2 regions of the Rhizobium sp. ERR 942 genome follow, and region 1 is predicted to be linked to the other one. Evidence: riboswitches for the same ligand, from Rfam matches in the RefSeq annotation. Region 1 holds a riboswitch; the other holds the start of a gene.
The links. Region 1 has a riboswitch for S-adenosylmethionine ahead of metA (homoserine O-succinyltransferase). Riboswitches for the same ligand answer to the same signal wherever they lie in the genome.

Region 1 (9,031 bases):
GCTCATGGCGTTGAAAAGATGGGTAACGCCGCGCGCACCGGCATCGAAACGCGCATCGGCGGCTTCCGCCGTGCAATCGCTATGGCCGATGCTGACGATGACGCCGCCTTCGGCGAGTGCCTGCACCTGCCGCTCGGTGACCTGCTCGGCCGCAATCGTCACCAGCAAGGTGCCGATCGCCTCACGGGCGCGGATGAAGGTCCGGACGTCGCTGTCTTCGACCGGGCGCATCAGCTCGGCAAGATGCGCGCCCTTGCGGGCCGGCGCCAGATGGGGGCCTTCCAGATGCAGTCCGGCGACGCCGCGATTGGCTTTCACCGCCTCGATCGCGCCTTCGATCGCCGCCGCGCTCGCGGCCGCGACATCGGTGATCAGCGTCGGCAGTAGCGATGTCGTACCGTAGGGGCGGTGTCCTGCGGCGATCATAAACATGGAGTCGGCCGAGGGCTCGTCATTCAACATGCGGCCGCCGCCACCATTGACCTGCGCGTCGATGAAGCCGGGAGCAAGCACACCGCCGTTCAACGCGATCGTTTCGGCATTGTCGGGCACATCATTGGCACCGGTAATGGCATGGATACGGCCATTACCGATCACCAATGCGCTATCCTCGTGAAACCGATCGCCATCGAAGATGCGGGCGCCGGTAAAGACCTTGTAGTCCATCACATGGTCTCCGTTACCTTGAGGAGATTAGCCGGCTTGTCCGGGTCGAAACCCTTGCGACGCGTCACCGACTCGATGAGACGATAGTAGCACAGCAGCGACACGAGCGGATCGAGCAGGCCGTTGCCCGTCGTCGGCATGCGCAGGTTTATGCCGGCAAGCGGTGCGGTCGAGAAGGAGACGGCTGTGGCGCCGAGCTTCTGCAGGCGTTCGAGCGCCTGAGCATTGTTGGCAAAGGCAGCATCGTCGGGCGAGAAGGCGACGATCGGGAAGCCCGGCTGCACGAGGCGCATCGGGCCGTGCATGAGTTCGGCCAGCGAGAAGGCTTCGGCATGAAGGCTGGCTGTTTCCTTGGCCTTTAGAGCTGCTTCCAGCGCGATAGCGAAGGCGGGGCCGCGCCCGCCGGTATAGAGCGAGGAGGCATTGAAAAGCACATCCTCGGCAGCCTTGCCGTCGATGCCCGAGGTGGCGGCAAGCGCTTCCGGCAGTTTCGCAAGGCCGTCGATCAGGGCCTTATCCTGCGAAATCGCTGCCGTCACGCCGGCAAGGGCGGCAACCGAGGCGATGAAGGATTTTGTCGCAGCGACGCTCTGTTCCTTGCCAGCATTGAGGCCGAGCACGACGTCGGCTTCCTTGGCGAGCGGGCTGTCGGTGACGTTGACCACGGCGATCGTGGTGGCGCCACCCTTCTTGGCAGCGGCTTGCAGGGCGATAATGTCAGGGCTGCCGCCGGACTGGGAGACGGTGAAGTGGATGCCGCCCTTCAGATGCAGTGGTGCGCCATAGACGGAGGCGATCGACGGGCCGACAGAAGCGACGGGGACGCCGCAGGAGATTTCGAAGAGATACTTGAAGAAGGTGGCGGCATGGTCCGAAGAGCCACGCGCGGCCGTCGTGATCAGCGATGGACGACCGGTCGAGAAGAGCTTCGCGATCTCGGCGAAAGCTGGCTTTTCCTTTTCAAGCAGCGTCGCAACCACCTCGGGCGATTGGCCGGCTTCCGTCAGCATCAGGGATTGGGTTTCGCTCATAGGTCATCTCCAATTCTCAATTCAGCAACAAAATCATAGGCATCGCCGCGATAATGCGAGCGGGTATATTCAACGACGCGCTGGTCGGCCAGGCGGGAGACGCGTTCGATCAGAAGCGCCGGCGCGCCGGCCTTCACGGTCAGGATCGAGGCGGAGGTCGGGTCGAGCGTCACAGCGGTCAGCCTTTGCTGGGCACGCACCGGCTTGAAACCCTTGGCAGCAAGGGCGTCATAGAGCGATCCTTCGGATATGGCATCTTCGCCCAGAAACTTGATGGGAACGACGGCGCGCTCGATAGCGAGTGGCTGGCCATCCGCCAGGCGCAGTCGGTCGAGCCGCAACACGGGCTCATCAAGGCTGAGGCCGAGCAGGAACGATTCCTCCGGCGCCGGTGCGCTGACGGTGCGTGACAGGATGCGCGCCGCCGGTTCGCGGCCGCGCGAGCGCATGTCGGCGGAGAAGGAGGAGAGGCGCCAGAGTGGTTGCTCGATGCGCTCGACATGCTGCGAGACGAAGGTGCCGCTGCCGTGGCGGGATTCGATGACGCCCGAGGCGAGGAGATCGCGATAGGCGGTACGCACCGTGACGCGGCCAATTTCCAACGCTCCGGCTAGGTCTCGCTCGCCCGGCAACGCCGTGCCCGGCTTCAGCAAACCTTCCTGGATGAGGCCGGTCAGCGCCTGCGCCAGGCGCTTGTAAAGCGGTCCGCTCGCGGTCTCGTCGCTCAAACCGCGATTGTTCAATTCGAGGATCAAACTGGTTCTATCCATGGTGTTTATATAGAACCTATTTAGAACCAATTCACAAGGTGAATCTGGTCGCATCGCAAAAAAGAATCGGCCGGGCGCTTTGGACGCCCGGCCGACTTTCAAATGAGCGGGCCATGCCCAACTCAGTTCTTGGTGAAGATATAATCCGTTTCCTGCCGCAATACCTCGCCCGGGCGGAGCACGGCATTGGGGAAGCCTTGGTGGTTGATGGCGTCGGGCCAAACCTGCGTTTCCAGGCAGAAACCGGCAAACGGGCCGATCTTGCGGCCGTCATGGCCGGGAACCGGCACGTCCAGCTTGAAACCGGTATAAAACTGCACGCCGGGCTCGGTGGTGCGCACCTCGAGCGAGACGCCGGAATTGACGCTGCGGGCAAGGACCACGGACCGCTTGGCGGTACGCTCGGTCGAGAGGCAGAAATTGTGGTCGTAAAGCGCCTGCTCGCTTCCTTCGAAGCGCTTCATCGGCGCCATCTCGCGGAAATCGAAGGCGGTGCCTTCGACGGAGCGGATCTCACCGGTCGGCACCTGCTTGTCATCGGTCGGCGTGTAATGGTCGGCGGCGATCATGATATCGTGGCCAAGTGCATCGTCGCGGCCATCGAGATTGAAATAGGCGTGCTGACAGACATTGGCGAGCGTCGGCTGATCGGTGGTCGATTCGTAGGTGACCGACAGTTCGCCATTGCCATGGACCCAATAGGTCGCCTGGATCGTGCAATTGCCGGGATAGCCGGCACGACCATCGGGATCGACGATCTTCAGGACGACGCGGTCGGTATCGTGCTCGACGATGGTCCAGTTGCGCTTGGCGATATTGTTCTTGCCGCCATGCAGATGGGTGACGCCCTTCTCATTGAGCTCCAGCTGGTACTGCTTGCCGTCGAGCGTGAAGCGGCCGGCGCCGATGCGATTGGCGCAGCGGCCGGGCGTGGCGCCGAAATAGGAGGAATGAGCCGGATAGTCAGAGAAATTGTCGAAACCGAGCAGGAGCGCCGGCTCATGGCCATCAAGACGCAGATCCTGGATGACCGCGCCCCAGGACATGATATGAGCGGTCAGGCCGCCACCGACGATCTTGACGCGATAAACGGTCTCCCCATCCGCCGTCGTCCCAAAATGTTCCCGCTGCAAAGTGCTTTCCGTCATATCAGCTCATCCATTGCTTTTGAGTATGCGAGGTCAGACCCTGCCTCCATTCGCGCCGTTCCGCAACCGGGCAGAAGGCGAAATTTAAGGGCAAGCGGAAAGGGATCAAGGTCTGATTAGGCTTTGCCCATAGCTAGACTGACAGGCTATGCTGTGAATGTGAGGCGCATAAGACAGGCGGTCGATTTCGTCCTGATCCGTTCGGCTTATCGTGAAGAGAGCTGGCTGTCCGTCTGCTGAAAAGCGTTCTGATCATTTGGTTCGACCCATCCGCTTTTTCGGTCTTCATGATCACCATCAACCTGTCGCCGCGAACGGCGAGAAGGATGTAGAACGCCTTTTGACTGTATTTTTCCACGTAGGAGTTCCAACGTCCCATGCCTGCCGCGTAGTTGGAATTTCCGTAGCTGCTCGTCTCGGCGGTGGCGCTCCAGCCGTTGTTCGTGCTGATCCTCATGAATCTGCCTTGCCTGATTATTCCCACGCGGCATTTTTCACCGGCGCTCACGTTGGAGTCGATCTGTTCCCATTGTCCGGAGAAGTCCTCTTCCTCGGATCTTGCCTGCTGCGAGACGAGCAAAGTGATTGCGATGAAGAGAAGTAATTTTACAGCGTGGTGCACGCACATCTCCACCAGTTTCCGCAGCGATTTGGGACGGTATCTGCTGTGCTTCTTTATCTACAAATGGTTGTGGTAATTTGGTGGCGCTGCGGCATGCAAATGCTGATCAGTCAGCGCGACAAATCTCTTGTCGCTCTCTCCAGCCCGCCGAGCGTCAGGGGATACATGCGATCGGTCATCAGCCGGCGGATCATCGAGATCGAGGTCGTATGGCCCCAATAGCTTTCCGGCACGGGATTGATCCAGACGCATTTGCGGAAATGGCCGGTCATGCGGGCGAGCCAGGTCTCGCCGGCCTCCTTGTTCCAGTGCTCCACCGAGCCGCCTGGCTGAGTGATCTCATAGGGGCTCATGGATGCGTCGCCGACGAAGACGACGCGGTAGTCGGGACCGAAGGTGCGGATGAGGTCGGTCGTTGCCGTAATATCGACGCGCCGGCGGCGATTGTCCTTCCACACGCCTTCATAGAGGCAATTGTGGAAGTAAAAATACTCCATGTGGCGAAATTCCGCGCGGGCGGCGGAGAAGAGTTCCTCCACGACGCGGATATGGTCGTCCATCGATCCGCCGACATCGAAGAACATCAGCAGCTTCACCGCGTTGCGGCGTTCCGGCCGTGTCTGGACATCGAGATAGCCATGCTCCGCGGTGGAGCGGATCGTGCCGGAAAGATCAAGTTCCTCGGCCGCGCCCTCGCGCACCCAGCGGCGCAGGCGCTTTAGCGCCACCTTGATGTTGCGGGTGCCGAGCTCGACGCCGTCGTCGAGATTCCTGAAGTCGCGCCGATCCCAGACTTTTACCGCCCGGCGATGGCGCGAGGTTTCCTGGCCGATGCGCACGCCTTCCGGATTGTAGCCGTAGGCGCCGAAGGGCGAGGTGCCTGCCGTGCCAATCCATTTCGAGCCGCCCTGATGCCGGCCCTTCTGCTCGGCCAGCCGTTCGCGCAGCGTCTCCATCAGCTTGTCGAAGCCGCCGAGCGCCTCGATCTGCCGTCTTTCGTCTTCGGTCAGATGCCGCTCGGCAAGTTTGCGCAGCCATTCCTCGGGAATGGCGGTCGGCTCCATTGCTTCTCCGTCGGCATTGCCGCCGATCGCCTCGACGCCGCGAAAGTAATCGGCGAAGACCTGATCGAAGCGATCGATGAAGCGTTCGTCCTTAATTAGCGTCGCGCGGGCCAAATAGTAGAAGGCCTCCACGTCGTAATCGGCAATCCCTTCTTCCATTCCCTCAAGCAGCGAGAGGAATTCCCGGAGCGTCACCGGAACCTTCGCTTCCTTAAGTTTCAGGAAGAAGGGAATGAACAAGCCTCACGTCCTTTCCTGGCCGATCTCCTCCAGATCATACGGCGTGGTCTGGTAGATCTCGTTGATCCAGTTGCCGAAGAACAGATGCGCGTGGCTGCGCCACCGGTTTTGCGGAGGAATTTCCGGATCGTTATGCGGGAAGTAGTTGTGCGGCATCTTGATCGGCACGCCCGCATTCACATCCCGGAAATACTCGTCCGCCAGCGACGTGGAATCATACTCCACGTGATTGAACATGTAGAGCCGGTTGCAGGCTTGTTCGTGCACGAGACAGACGCCCATCTCGCTCGAGTCCATCAGGATTTCCAGGCCGGGCACTTTTTCGATGTCTGCGCGGCGCACTTCGGTCCAGCGGGACACCGGAATGGCGAAATCGTCGGAAAAGCCGTTGAGATAGACCGAAGAGGGCTTCAGGTTCTGGTGGCGATAGACGCCAAAAGCCTTCTCCGTCAGCGTATATTTCGGCACCTTGTGGAAATGGTAGATCGCCGCCATCGCCCCCCAGCAGACGTTCATCGTCGAATGGACGTTGGTGGTCGTCCAGTCCAAGATCTCCTGCATCTCGTTCCAGTAGGTGACGTCCTCATATTCCAGCAGCTCGATCGGTGCGCCGGTTATGATGAAGCCGTCGAACTTGCGGTGCTTCACTTCTTCCCACGTCTCGTAGAAAGCAAGCAGATGCTCCTGCGAGGTGTTCTTGGCCTTGTGGCCGCCAACGCGCACCAGCGAAAACTCCACCTGCAGCGGCGATGCGCCGACCAGGCGCGCCATCTGGATCTCGGTCTTGATCTTGTTCGGCATGAGGTTGAGAAGCCCGATCTGAAGGGGGCGGATATCCTGTCGGAACGCCACCGTTTCGGTCATCACCCGCACACCCTCATTCTGGAGGGTTTCAAACGCGGGGAGCGTATCGGGAATCTTGATGGGCATCGTTTCACTCGCCAAATACAAAAAAACCGGCCGCGATAAGAATCGCTACCGGTCCGCACGCGGCCCTTTAGCGACTTATTTAACGTGGCTGCAAGCCGGCCGGCCAAATCACCACGAGGGAAATTTCATAAACCCGACATCTCCGCGGGTCAATGGGGCAAACCCCAGCGGGCCGCCTCTCCCTTCGAGGCCCTGGCCTTTACGCTGACGCTTCAACGCCAGGGCACCTCAGGGTGAGGCGGAGAGGATTCGAGCCGAGATACAAGAGATCAGACCTCACCCTGAGGTGCGGAGGCTAAAAGCCGGAGCCTCGAAGGGCGAGGGCGGGTGATGATCTCGTTATCCCTTGGAGAAGGGTTCCGCAGTTTTATGCGCGGAAAGCGCGGCATCCGACTGAATCACTTCCCTTGCCCTCGCACCATGAAAGCCAGCCGCTCGAACAGATGCACGTCCTGCTCGTTCTTCAGAAGCGCGCCATGCAGTTTCGGCAACGCGTTCTTCGCATCGGCGCGTAGCGTTTCGGGATCGATATCGTCTGTAACAAGCAGGCGAATCCAGTCGAGCGCTTCGGAGGTCGAAGGCTTCTTCTTCAGGCCAGGCACGTCGCGGATTTCGAAGAATTGCGTCAGTGCCGCATGAACGAGCGCCTGCTTGATGCCGGGATAATGCACCTCGACGATGCGCTTCAGCGTCTCCATGTCGGGAAAGCGGATATAGTGGAAGAAACAGCGGCGCAGGAAGGCGTCCGGCAGTTCCTTCTCGTTGTTCGAGGTGATGATGACGATCGGGCGGATCGCGGCCCGGATGGTCTCCCCGGTCTCGTAGACATGGAATTCCATGCGGTCGAGTTCCTGCAGGAGATCGTTCGGGAATTCGATATCGGCCTTGTCGATCTCGTCGATCAGCAGCACGCACTTCTTCAGCGAGGTGAAGGCCTGCCAGAGCTTGCCCTGGCGGATATAGTTCCTGACATCATGAACTCTGACGTCGCTAAGCTGGCTGTCGCGCAGGCGTGAAACCGCATCATATTCGTAGAGACCCTGCTGGGCTTTCGTCGTCGATTTGACATTCCACTCGATCAGGTCGAGACCGAGCGCGGCCGCCACCTGGCGTGCAAGTTCGGTCTTGCCCGTACCAGGTTCGCCCTTTACGAGAAGCGGACGCTCCAACCTTATGGCGGCATTGACGGCGACCATCAGATCCTTGTCGGCGATATAGTCGGCGGTTCCCTGGAATTGCATCGGAAGGCTTTCTCAATCTTTCGAGCGCAAGCTAATTGCTGACCTTATTCGGTTCAAGACGCGAAACCGTGTATATAGGAATGTGATCCCACCGATCTATTGCAAGGGTGGACATGAGGGCGGGTCATGATTAACTGACGGGACGCGTCGCAGGGAAGTGCTGATGGCAGTTGAAAAGCAAGCCAAGCCGAATATCCAGGGAAATGAACAGGTCGGATACGATTTGAGCCTTTTCTTTCGGCTGAGGATGATGTTCTCCGCTTTCTGGAATTCGGCTGTTCGCATCAAGATCATTTCCCTGACCATCGCGCTTTTCGTGATCATTCTGGTCACGGCCTATGTCCAGGTGCTGCTCAACAACTGGAATGCGCCCTTCTACGATTCGCTGGCAAGGCGCGATATTTCCGCTTTCTTCCATCAGCTCGGCGTCTTCGGCATCATCGCCGGCTCGCTGCTGGTCCTCAATGTCGTTCAGGCCTGGCTCAACCAGATGACCGCGCTCTACATGCGTGAGGGGCTGGCGCGCGATCTGGTCGATCAATGGCTGCAGGCCAAGCGTGCGCTTCGTCTTGCCTCCTCCGGCCTGATCGGCGTCAATCCCGACCAGCGGTTGCATGAGGACGCCCGCAATCTTGCCGAAAGCTCGACGGGGCTTGCCATTGGACTGGTACAGGCGACGATCCTGCTTTTGAGCTTCATCGGCGTGCTCTGGGAGCTCTCCAGCGGCATGGTCTTTCACCTCCGGGGCATGAGCTTCTCCATTCCCGGCTACATGGTCTGGGCGGCAATCCTCTATGCCGGATCCGCCTCTTTCCTCAGCCAATTTGTTGGCCGGCGTCTGGTGAGATTGAATGCAGACCGCTATTCGAAGGAAGCCGAGCTGCGCTTCGCGCTCATGCATGCCAATGAGCATATGCCGGCAATCACCATCGCCGGAGGCGAGGAGAACGAGCGCCGGCGGATCAATCTCGACATATCGGCCGTGCTTGCTGTCATCCGTCAGCTTGCCATCGCCAATACCAATCTCACCTGGGTTTCGGCCGGCTATGGCTGGCTGGTGCTGATCATTCCCATCCTCGTTGCCGCGCCCGCCTATTTCTCCGGCGGCCTGACCTTCGGTCAGCTGATGGTGGCCGTCGGCGCCTTCAATCAGGTCAATTCCGCGCTGCGCTGGTATGTCGCCAATTTCGGCCCGATTGCCGAATGGCGTGCGACGCTGATGCGCGTGACCGATTTCCGCAAGGCACTGACGGAAATGGACGATAAAATGCCGATGCCGCACACCCTCGTCTTCGAAAAGGCGGCGCCGGGCACGATGG
Region 2 (9,031 bases), on a different contig from region 1:
CGGCTGCTCGCCGACGACGCCCGGCCCCGTCACCTCATCCACCATGCCGTTCATGTCGGTAATGTGCCAGTAGCGCGTCACCAGCTTCACGGCCTTCTTCGAATGGTTGGATATGACGATGCGGTATCCCCAGACATAGCGATCGTCGTCCGGATCGGATTGCTCCTCCAGATAAAAAGGTTCGACGACAACCTCGATGTCGCGTGTTAGGGCGCGATACATGCCTGATACCTTGCCACTGCCCTGAAGCGCCGAGCGCTTCTCCAAGCCTCACTGCCGCTTCAGCATTTCCACATTCGCGGCATATTATCCGCATTCCACCACCCCCGCCAAGAGCGGGATATCTAGCGGTATCCTATAACCAGCCCGCTCCGTCAAGGAACGGCGTGATGAAAACTTGCGTGAACGGGTAGAGCCTTCCCAGCATTTAGCTATTACAGCTAATAACAAAGGTTAACGAGACGTCGAAAGAAGTATCTCAAATCGTCTGTCATTTGGTATTCTCTGACATGAAGCCTCTCTCCACTTTTGGTGAGAAGAAACGCTTGCCGCAGCCAAAGGTGCACTTGTAGGTTGCCCGTCATATCTGCAGCCCGCCGATCAAAATCTCCAGCTCATATAATTCCTCATTTCATCTTATGTTCCCTGGGGGGTGTGACCGCAATTTTCATCGGAAGGCATTTCGGCTATCATCTGATTCTGGCATGGCCCGTGCCTCCCCCCTCCATTCGGGAAAGTATATTTCATGCGGGGCCGTCGATATCAAAACCGACTGTTTGAGCGCCTGGCATAAGGAGGGGTTGCGGTCATTGCTCGCAATAGGAGGTTTAGATGAGGCTTTCTGCCCCTGTTTATCATTTAAAGCGCAAGGCTAGGCTCCTGTCTCGCCAGCAGAAAATCCCCTTGCACGCCGCGCTGGATCGCGTCGCGGCTGGCGAAGGCTTTGCGGGCTGGAGCTTGCTCGTAAGCAAAACGAGCTCAGCTGTGCCCATCGGTGAGCTATATTCGCGTCTGAGCCCGGGCGATCTGGTGCTGATCGGCGCGCGGCGCGGTCATGGCAAGACCCTAATGAGCTTGCGGCTCGCCGTCGAAGCCATGAAGGCTGGCAATCGCGGTGTTTTCTTCACGCTGGAGGACACGGAAAAGGTCGTCCTGGACCGTTTTCCGGTGATCGGTGCCGATTATGCGGAATTTGCCGATCTGTTCGAATTCGACAATTCAGATGCCATCAGCGCCGATTATATCGTCGAGAGGCTGGCCGGTGCGCCGCGTGGCACGTTGGCGGTCGTCGATTTTCTGCAACTGCTCGATCAGAAGCGGGAAAAACCGGAGCTGATGATCCAGGTCCGGGCGCTGAAGGCGTTTGCGCGCGCCAGAGGCGTGATCGTCGTCTTTGTCTCGCAGATCGACCGTTCCTATGATCCGGCGCTGAAACCAGTGCCCGATCTCTCGGATGTTCGCCTGCCGAATCCGCTGGATCTCAAGCTGTTCGATAAAATGGTCTTTCTGAACAACGTCTGGTTGAATTCAAGGCCGCTAGCTGACGAGCTACCCTATCTCTCGCGAGATTGCCCGATGAGGGCAGGTCGAGCCGCCCGGAAAAATCCGGGCGGCTCGATTGATATCAGGCGGAAACCTGCTCGAGCGCGCGGGCGAAGTCCTCGACCAGATCCGCGCTGTCCTCGATGCCGGCGGAGAAGCGCACGGTGCCCGGCGAAATGCCGAGCTCGGCGCGGGCTTCGTCGGTGAGGTTCTTGTGCGTCGTGGTGGCAGGATGGGTGATCAGGCTCTTCGAGTCGCCGAGATTGTTGGAAATCTTGACGATCTCCAGCGCATTCTGCAGCTTGAAGGCCGCTTCCTTCCCGCCCTTGAGCTCGAAGGCGACCAGCGTAGAGCCGCCGCTCATCTGCTTGGCGATGATATCGGCCTGCGGATGGTCCTTGCGGCCTGGATAGATCACGCGGGCGACCTTGTTCGTCTGCTCGGCGAGGAAATCGGCAACCTTGGAGGCGTTCGCCGTCTGCTGCGCAACGCGCAGCGGCAGCGTCTCAATGCCTTTCAGCAGCGTCCAGGCGGTAAAGGGAGACATGGCCGGGCCGGTATGGCGGAAATAGTCCTGCAGGTTCTCGTCGATCCACTGCTTGTCGGAGAGGATGACGCCGCCGAGAGAACGGCCCTGGCCGTCGATATGCTTGGTGGCGGAATAGACGACGATATGGGCGCCAAGTTCTAGCGGCTTTTGGAAGAGCGGCGTCGCGAAGACGTTGTCGACCACGACCTTCGCGCCGATCTGGTTGGCGAGCTTGGCGACGGCGGCAATATCGACCACTTCCAGCGTCGGGTTGGTCGGGCTTTCGAGGAAGAACACCTTGGTGTTCGGGCGGATGGCCTTTTCCCAGTTCTCGGTAAAGCGGCCGTCGACCAGCGTGCATTCGATGCCGTATTTCGGCGCCAGCGTCTCGACCACCCAGCGGCAGGAGCCGAAGAGGGCTCGGGCAGCGACGATATGATCACCGGCCTTCAGCTGGCAGAGGATGGCAGCGGAGACGGCGGCCATGCCGGACGCGGTGGCGCGAGCGTCTTCAGCACCTTCCAGCGCGCACATGCGCTTTTCGAACATGTCGTTGGTGGGGCTGCCGTAACGGGCGTAGATAAAGCCGTCCGTCTCGCCCTTGAAGCGGGCTTCCGCCGCTTCCGAGGTCTCATAGACGAAGCCCTGGGTCAGATAGATTGCTTCGGAGGTCTCGCCGAATTGCGAACGGAGCGTTCCGTTGTGTACGAGCTGGGTTGCGGGGCGCCAAGTCTTGCTCATGCCATCACCACTTTCAAAACAAAAAAACCGGTCGCGAAAGCAGACCGGTTCAACCCCGGTCTTTTTAGCCATTTGTTTAACGTGGCTGCAAGCCGACCGGCCAAATCACCACGGGATAAGTTGCAATACTGCCGTTGACGGCTTGCGTCAATTCCCCGAGTTTGGTTTTGTCTGCGACAAATTATGAGAGAAGCATGATGGCTCGCAATACTGGAATTTTGGCCGATCGCGCCATCGCAGCGCTGTTTGAAACGGGGCGGCTGACGAGCGAGAGAGAACTGGATGTCGATCAGATCCAGCCGGCAAGCCTTGACCTGCGGCTCGGCTCGCATGCCTTCCGCGTCCGCGCCAGCTTCATGCCCGGTCCATCACATCTCGTCGCCGACAAGCTCGACCGGCTGAAACTGCATGTGGTCGATCTCTCTGAAGGCGCGGTGCTGGAAACGGGCTGCGTCTATATTGTGCCGCTGATGGAGCGGCTGGATCTACCCGAGGATATGTCGGCCTCCGCCAATCCGAAGAGCTCGACCGGCCGTCTCGACATCTTCACCCGCGTCATCACCGACCGGGCGCAGGAGTTCGACAAGATCCCGGCCGGCTATTCCGGCCCGCTCTATCTCGAAATCAGCCCGCGCACCTTCCCGATCGTCGTTCGCCGCGGTTCGCGCCTGTCGCAGATCCGCTTCCGCGTCGGCCAGGCCCTGCTCACCGAGCCGGAACTGCTGGCGCTACACGAGAGCGAGACGCTGGTCGCCAGCAAGAAGCCGAATATCACCGGCGGCGGCATCGCGCTCTCGATCGATCTTGCCGGCGACAAGGAAGGCCTGATCGGCTATCGCGGCAAGCACCATACCGCCGTCGTCGACGTCGACAAAAAGGCCCAGCACGATATTTTCGATTTTTGGGAACCGCTCTATAGCCGCGGCCGCACCGAGCTGATCCTCGATCCCGATGAATTCTACATCCTCGTCTCGCGCGAGGCTGTGCATGTGCCGCCGCATTTCGCCGCCGAGATGACGCCGTTCGATCCGCTGGTCGGCGAATTCCGCGTCCACTATGCCGGCTTCTTCGATCCCGGCTTCGGCCATGCCCCGGCCGGCGGCCGCGGCAGCCGCGCCGTGCTTGAAGTGCGCAGCCACGAAGTGCCCTTCATCCTCGAGGATGGCCAGATCGTCGGTCGCCTGATCTATGAACACATGCTGGAACAGCCAAGCAGCCTCTACGGCTCTGGCCTCGGCTCGAACTACCAGGCACAGGGTCTGAAGCTCTCCAAGCACTTCCGGCTTTGATCGATTGCCGACCGGCCTTGACAGAGGCCGGTAACTGTTGGACATCTCACGATGTCAGGCGGGTGTAGCTCAATGGTAGAGCAGCAGCTTCCCAAGCTGAATACGAGGGTTCGATTCCCTTCACCCGCTCCATACTTTTCACGCCAGAAGCGGTCTCTTCGTTTTCAGCGTTTCCTTCAGCGCTTCCCCAAAAATTGCGATCGGACGGGCAAGCCGCCCCGCCGGCGGGCGATGCACCAGCCAGTTGACGACCTTCGGGCTGAAATCCGGGGCTTCGACGATTTCGACCAAATCGCGCCAGCGGCTGTCCGCTAGTGCGGCCGGCGTCAAGACGCCGATGCCGAGACCGCGCGCGACCAGCGACATTCTGAGATCGGCGCTCATGGCCTCGACGCCTACGTCGAAGGGCAGGCGTTCGGCTTCGAAGCGATGCTGAATGAAGGCGCGAAAGCCGCAGCCGCTCTGGTTCATGATCCAGGGGAAGCGGGAGAGATCTTCCAATCTCGGTTCCTTGGGGACGCCCAGCGACGGTGCCGCGACGAGAATGACGGCATGGACTCCGAGCATCTCGCCGACGACATTATCCGGCGGCTGCAGCCCTTCCGCCAGGCAGACGGTTGCCGCATCGAGCTGACTGTGAGCGACTTGTTCGATCAGTTGCGGCGACCAGCCGGTGACGACGCGCAGCGTCAATTGCGGAAACTGGCCGCGTAACTCGTCGAGCGGGGCCGATAAGGCCGCTTCGGAGAGATAAGGCATGATCCCGAGACGGAATTCGCCGCCGATTGTGCCGCCGGGCGAAACGCCTGCCTTCAGATCGTCGAGCGAGCGAAGCACGCGGCGCCCATGCTCATAGGCCTCGCGTCCTGCCGCCGTTGGCCGCAAGGGCTTCGACTGCCGGTCGAGCAGCGCAATGCCGAGGCTGTCTTCCAGGTTCTGTATGCGGCGGGTGATGCCTGGCTGGGTCAGATTGATGCGCGCGGAGGCGGCAACGATCGAACCTGTTTCCACCACTGCGACGAAGGCTTCCAGGTCATGAATGTTCATGCTTGGCTCGCATAATCATTATTAGTTCATTTCAATTGCCGCATTATGCAATAAAGCGATAATGATTGCTATCTTTATTATCAGAAATTATTGGAGAGATCATGTCGCAAGTCCCGGAATGCATCACGCGCGAGCCGGAGGAAGCGGTTTCCGCAGCAACAGCCGCTCCCTCGACCTTGTTGTTTGCCATTGCGACCGGCGTCATTATCATCAATCTCTTCGCACCTCAGACGCTGGTCGGCATCATCGGCCCATCGCTCGGCTTTTCCGAAAGCGGTGCCGGCCTGGTGGCCATGGCCTCGCTGCTTGGCTATGCCGCCGGCCTGTTCTTTCTGGTGCCGCTGGCGGACCTTATGGAGAACCGGCAGCTGGTGCTGCGCATGCTCCTTTCGGCTCTGGTCATGGCCGTTGCCGCCGCCTTCGCGCCGACCGGCTGGAGCCTGTTGATCTTCCTCTTCCTTCTGGGAGCGGCCTGCTCCGCCATCCAGATCCTCGTGCCGATCGCGGCAGCGATGGCGCCGCCCGAACATCGCGGCCGGGTGATCGGCAATGTCATGAGCGGCGTCATGGTCGGCATTCTTGTCTCGCGACCGCTGGCGAGCCTGATTGCCGATTTCTGGGGCTGGAGAAGTTTCTATGCGTTGAGCGCCGCAACGCTTGCGCTCCTCGCCGCTGTGCTCGCCCTACGCCTGCCCGAGCGGCGCCCTCTGATCAGCGCGAGCTACGGGGCCTTGATCGGTTCGCTCTTCAAGCTTTTGCAGGAGGAACCGGTGCTGCGGCTGCGCGCCTTCACGGCAGCCTTGATGATGGCGAGCTTCAGCCTGTTCTGGACTTCCGTTGCACTGCGTCTGGCGCAGCCGCCGTTCTCGCTCGGCCAATCCGGCATCGCACTGTTTGCCCTTGTGGGTGCCGGTGGTGCCGCGGCGACCTCCGTCTTCGGCCGTATGGGCGACAGGGGATGGACGCGGACGGCGACATTGGCCTCGCATGTGATCGTGCTTGCCGCGATGGTGCTGGCCGCCTGGGTGGGTGGAATACGCTCGGGCAGCTCCGTGGCCCTGTTGATCCTTCTGGGCATGAGCGCCGTCTTGCTCGATGTCGGCGTCACCGGCGATCAGACCTTGGGTCGCCGTGCCGTCAATCTCTTGAAGCCGGAGGCGCGCGGGCGGATCAATGGTCTGTTCGTCGGCATCTTCTTCCTCGGCGGGGCTCTCGGATCGGCGCTCGCCGGCACGGCATGGGATTTCGGCGGCTGGGCTGCTGTATGCGCAGGGGCGGCGGGCTTTGGCGTGATTGCATTGATCACGGGTCTTGCTGCGCGCACCTGAGCAATGCAAGGACAGCACTTGTGGCTGCGCTGCCGCATCGCCATCTGTGACGCATTCAGGTGGCCGCCAGACAAGCATGCAAAAATAGGCGCCCCTTGTCAGGAGCGTCGGAATGCGTGGAATAGCTTGGTTTTACAGGCTGAGGGCGCTCTTTCGAAGCGGTGCGCTGAAGATTGCCCGCAGCACGAAAGTACCTCTCGGCACCAGGATCATCTGGCGGAGCGGCGACGTTCGCATCGGGGAAAGAGTGCATTTCCGCAAGGGAGTCGTCATCGATGCACAGGAAGGCAGCATCGAGATCGGTAATCACGTCTCCTTCAACGATTACAGCATTCTGCTGGGCCGCGGCGGGATCGTCATAGGCAATGATGTACGCATCGCTGCGCATGCGATGATCGTTTCTTTCGATCACAATTTCGATGATATTTCCCGCTCAATTCGTCTTCAGGGCGTGACGAAGAAGCCGATCGTCATCGAAGACGATGTCTGGATCGGAGCGGGCGCCAAGATCCTCGGTGGCTCCCATATTTCCAAAGGATGCGTCATCGGTGCGAATGCCGTCGTCAAGGGTAGGACCGAGCCTTACGGCATCTATGTCGGTACCCCGGCAAGGCTGTTGAAGCGGCGCGGGGAGGCGGGCGGCACCCGATCGGCAAAGATTGAACGGCTCGTTCTGCCGAAAAAGTAAAAGGCTCGAACGCCGCTCATCCCGGAGCCGCTTCGACCATCAGTAGGCCGCGATATTCCCCCTGCGGCATGACTCTGCTACATCGGATTCGTGAAACCAGAAATGTGCATCCACGACCGGAGGCCGGATCCAGACCATGCGTGTTTGCCTTTCCTCGATCATGTCGGCCGCCCGGCATCTTGCGCTTACGGCCTTGATCGCCATGTCCTGCACCCTGCCGCTTGCCGCTCAGGAGACGAAGCCGCAGAGCCTGCCGATCCTGTTCGATGCGCGTGAGCGCCTGCCGAAGCCGGATCTGTCTTCGCTGGTCAGACTGCGCTTCCTGACGTCGATCGACTTTCCGCCCTTCAATTTCCTCGATCAGAACGGCAAGCTCACCGGCTTCCATGTCGAGCTGGCGCGCAAGATCTGCGACGAGCTGGCAATAGCGGACAAATGCCAGATCCAGGCCTTGCCCTTTGGCGAATTGCAGGGCGCACTTGCCGCTTCGCAAGGCGATGCCGTCATCGCCGGCGTTGCGGTCACACCCGAACTGCGCAAGACCTTCGCCTTTTCACGGCCGTTCCTGATGTTGCCGGCCCGTTTCGTGCGCAACCTCAAGGCATCGATCGGCGGCACGACAGCCGCCTCGCTCTCCGGACATCCGGTCGGCGTCGTCAAGGGCACAGTGCATGAAGCGATGCTGACGGCCTTCTTCCCGGCGATCAAGCCGGTACCGTTTGATGACAAGGATGGGCTTCTGGCCGCCGTCAAGGACGGCAAGGTCGATGCGGCATTTGCCGATGGCCTGCAGCTTTCCTTCTGGGTCTCATCGCCGGCGGCGGAAAAATGCTGCGCTCTTTTTGACGGTCCCTACCTGTCACAGCAATTTCTCGGCGAAGGCATGACCATCATGCTGCGTCAGCAGGATGCCGATCTGACGGCCGCGATCAACCACGCGCTTGCCACCCTGTCTCGTGATGGCAGGCTGCAGGAAATTTATCTGCGCTATTTTCCCTATGGGCTTTACTGATTAGCGCGATTTCAGGAAAAGCCTCTAGGCCTTGCGATAGCGGGCGATTGCGCTACGTTCGATGGCAGCACAAGTCAGTTTGTCGAGGCCGAGACGGTCGCGGAGCAGGCTGAGCAGGCGCAATTCCTCGGCCTTGACCGACAGGTCGGCCGAAGCGACTTCGACGGCAAGGGCGTAGGCTGTATCATAAAGACGGGCGGGAAGCGTATCGCGCACGGTTTCGAGCACGATATCCAATCCCTCATTGTTCGAAAGAAGCTTGGCGCAGTCGCGAGAGACGGAAATCAGTTTCTCGTCGTCGAACCCCTTGAAGACCGGCAGGGCGTGAATGAGCTCCCCGATGCGGCTGAGCTCCCGGTCGTTCATCGTGCGGTCAACGGCCGAGGCCAATACCATGACGTAGATCAGGGCCTCGTGAGCAGAAAGCGGCTTGTTCATGACAGGCGAAGTCCTTTGAATTTGGCAAGCTGAAAAGTCGCGCGTCCCATGGCAAAAGTTACTGCATAATTCCTTGAATCGGAATCGATTTAAGGAATTATGTGGCGGATTGGAAGTGCCGTAGCGGCCTTTGCGCGCGATATATGAGGCGCGGCGCTGTGGCGGCGGAAGCAAGGCGTCAGATCGGATTGAGCGGGTCTTCCTTGGGCAAGGCCGGCCCGAGCGTCGATTTTCCATTCTTGCGCGGATCGTCGCCATACATGCCGCGCTTCTTCTGCTTGGCCTCGTCGACGAGCGATGCAAGCGGCGAACCTGGCTCCGGATCGGCCCAGCCGAAGCGCACCAGCCAGGCGCTGAGATCGACGCGGACGTAGCGGCAGGCGGCCTTGACAGTGCCTTTCCAGTTGGCATCGGGCA

Region 2: another riboswitch for S-adenosylmethionine. It lies ahead of FBZ97_RS24450 (O-succinylhomoserine sulfhydrylase); the one in region 1 lies ahead of metA (homoserine O-succinyltransferase).

What each region holds. Positions count from the first base shown of each region.
Region 1 is NZ_VIUA01000005.1:290,039-299,069, forward strand. It holds gene nagA (N-acetylglucosamine-6-phosphate deacetylase) at 1-666, opposite strand, end outside; gene FBZ97_RS21480 (SIS domain-containing protein) at 666-1,697, opposite strand; gene FBZ97_RS21485 (GntR family transcriptional regulator) at 1,694-2,467, opposite strand; gene FBZ97_RS21490 (aldose epimerase family protein) at 2,590-3,615, opposite strand; gene FBZ97_RS21495 (hypothetical protein) at 3,749-4,237, opposite strand; gene FBZ97_RS21500 (VWA domain-containing protein) at 4,348-5,541, opposite strand; gene metA (homoserine O-succinyltransferase) at 5,545-6,471, opposite strand; SAM riboswitch at 6,519-6,596, opposite strand; gene FBZ97_RS21510 (MoxR family ATPase) at 6,870-7,712, opposite strand; gene FBZ97_RS21515 (ABC transporter ATP-binding protein/permease) at 7,876-9,031, shown strand, end outside.
Region 2 is NZ_VIUA01000006.1:229,934-238,964, forward strand. It holds gene apaG (Co2+/Mg2+ efflux protein ApaG) at 1-222, opposite strand, end outside; partial or broken gene FBZ97_RS24445 (DNA helicase) at 832-1,512, shown strand; gene FBZ97_RS24450 (O-succinylhomoserine sulfhydrylase) at 1,625-2,812, opposite strand; SAM riboswitch at 2,856-2,934, opposite strand; gene FBZ97_RS24455 (2'-deoxycytidine 5'-triphosphate deaminase) at 3,007-4,101, shown strand; tRNA gene FBZ97_RS24460 (tRNA-Gly) at 4,160-4,233, shown strand; gene FBZ97_RS24465 (LysR family transcriptional regulator) at 4,240-5,148, opposite strand; gene FBZ97_RS24470 (MFS transporter) at 5,250-6,476, shown strand; gene FBZ97_RS24475 (acyltransferase) at 6,589-7,164, shown strand; gene FBZ97_RS24480 (transporter substrate-binding domain-containing protein) at 7,367-8,176, shown strand; gene FBZ97_RS24485 (tellurite resistance TerB family protein) at 8,201-8,614, opposite strand; gene FBZ97_RS24490 (hypothetical protein) at 8,793-9,031, opposite strand, start outside.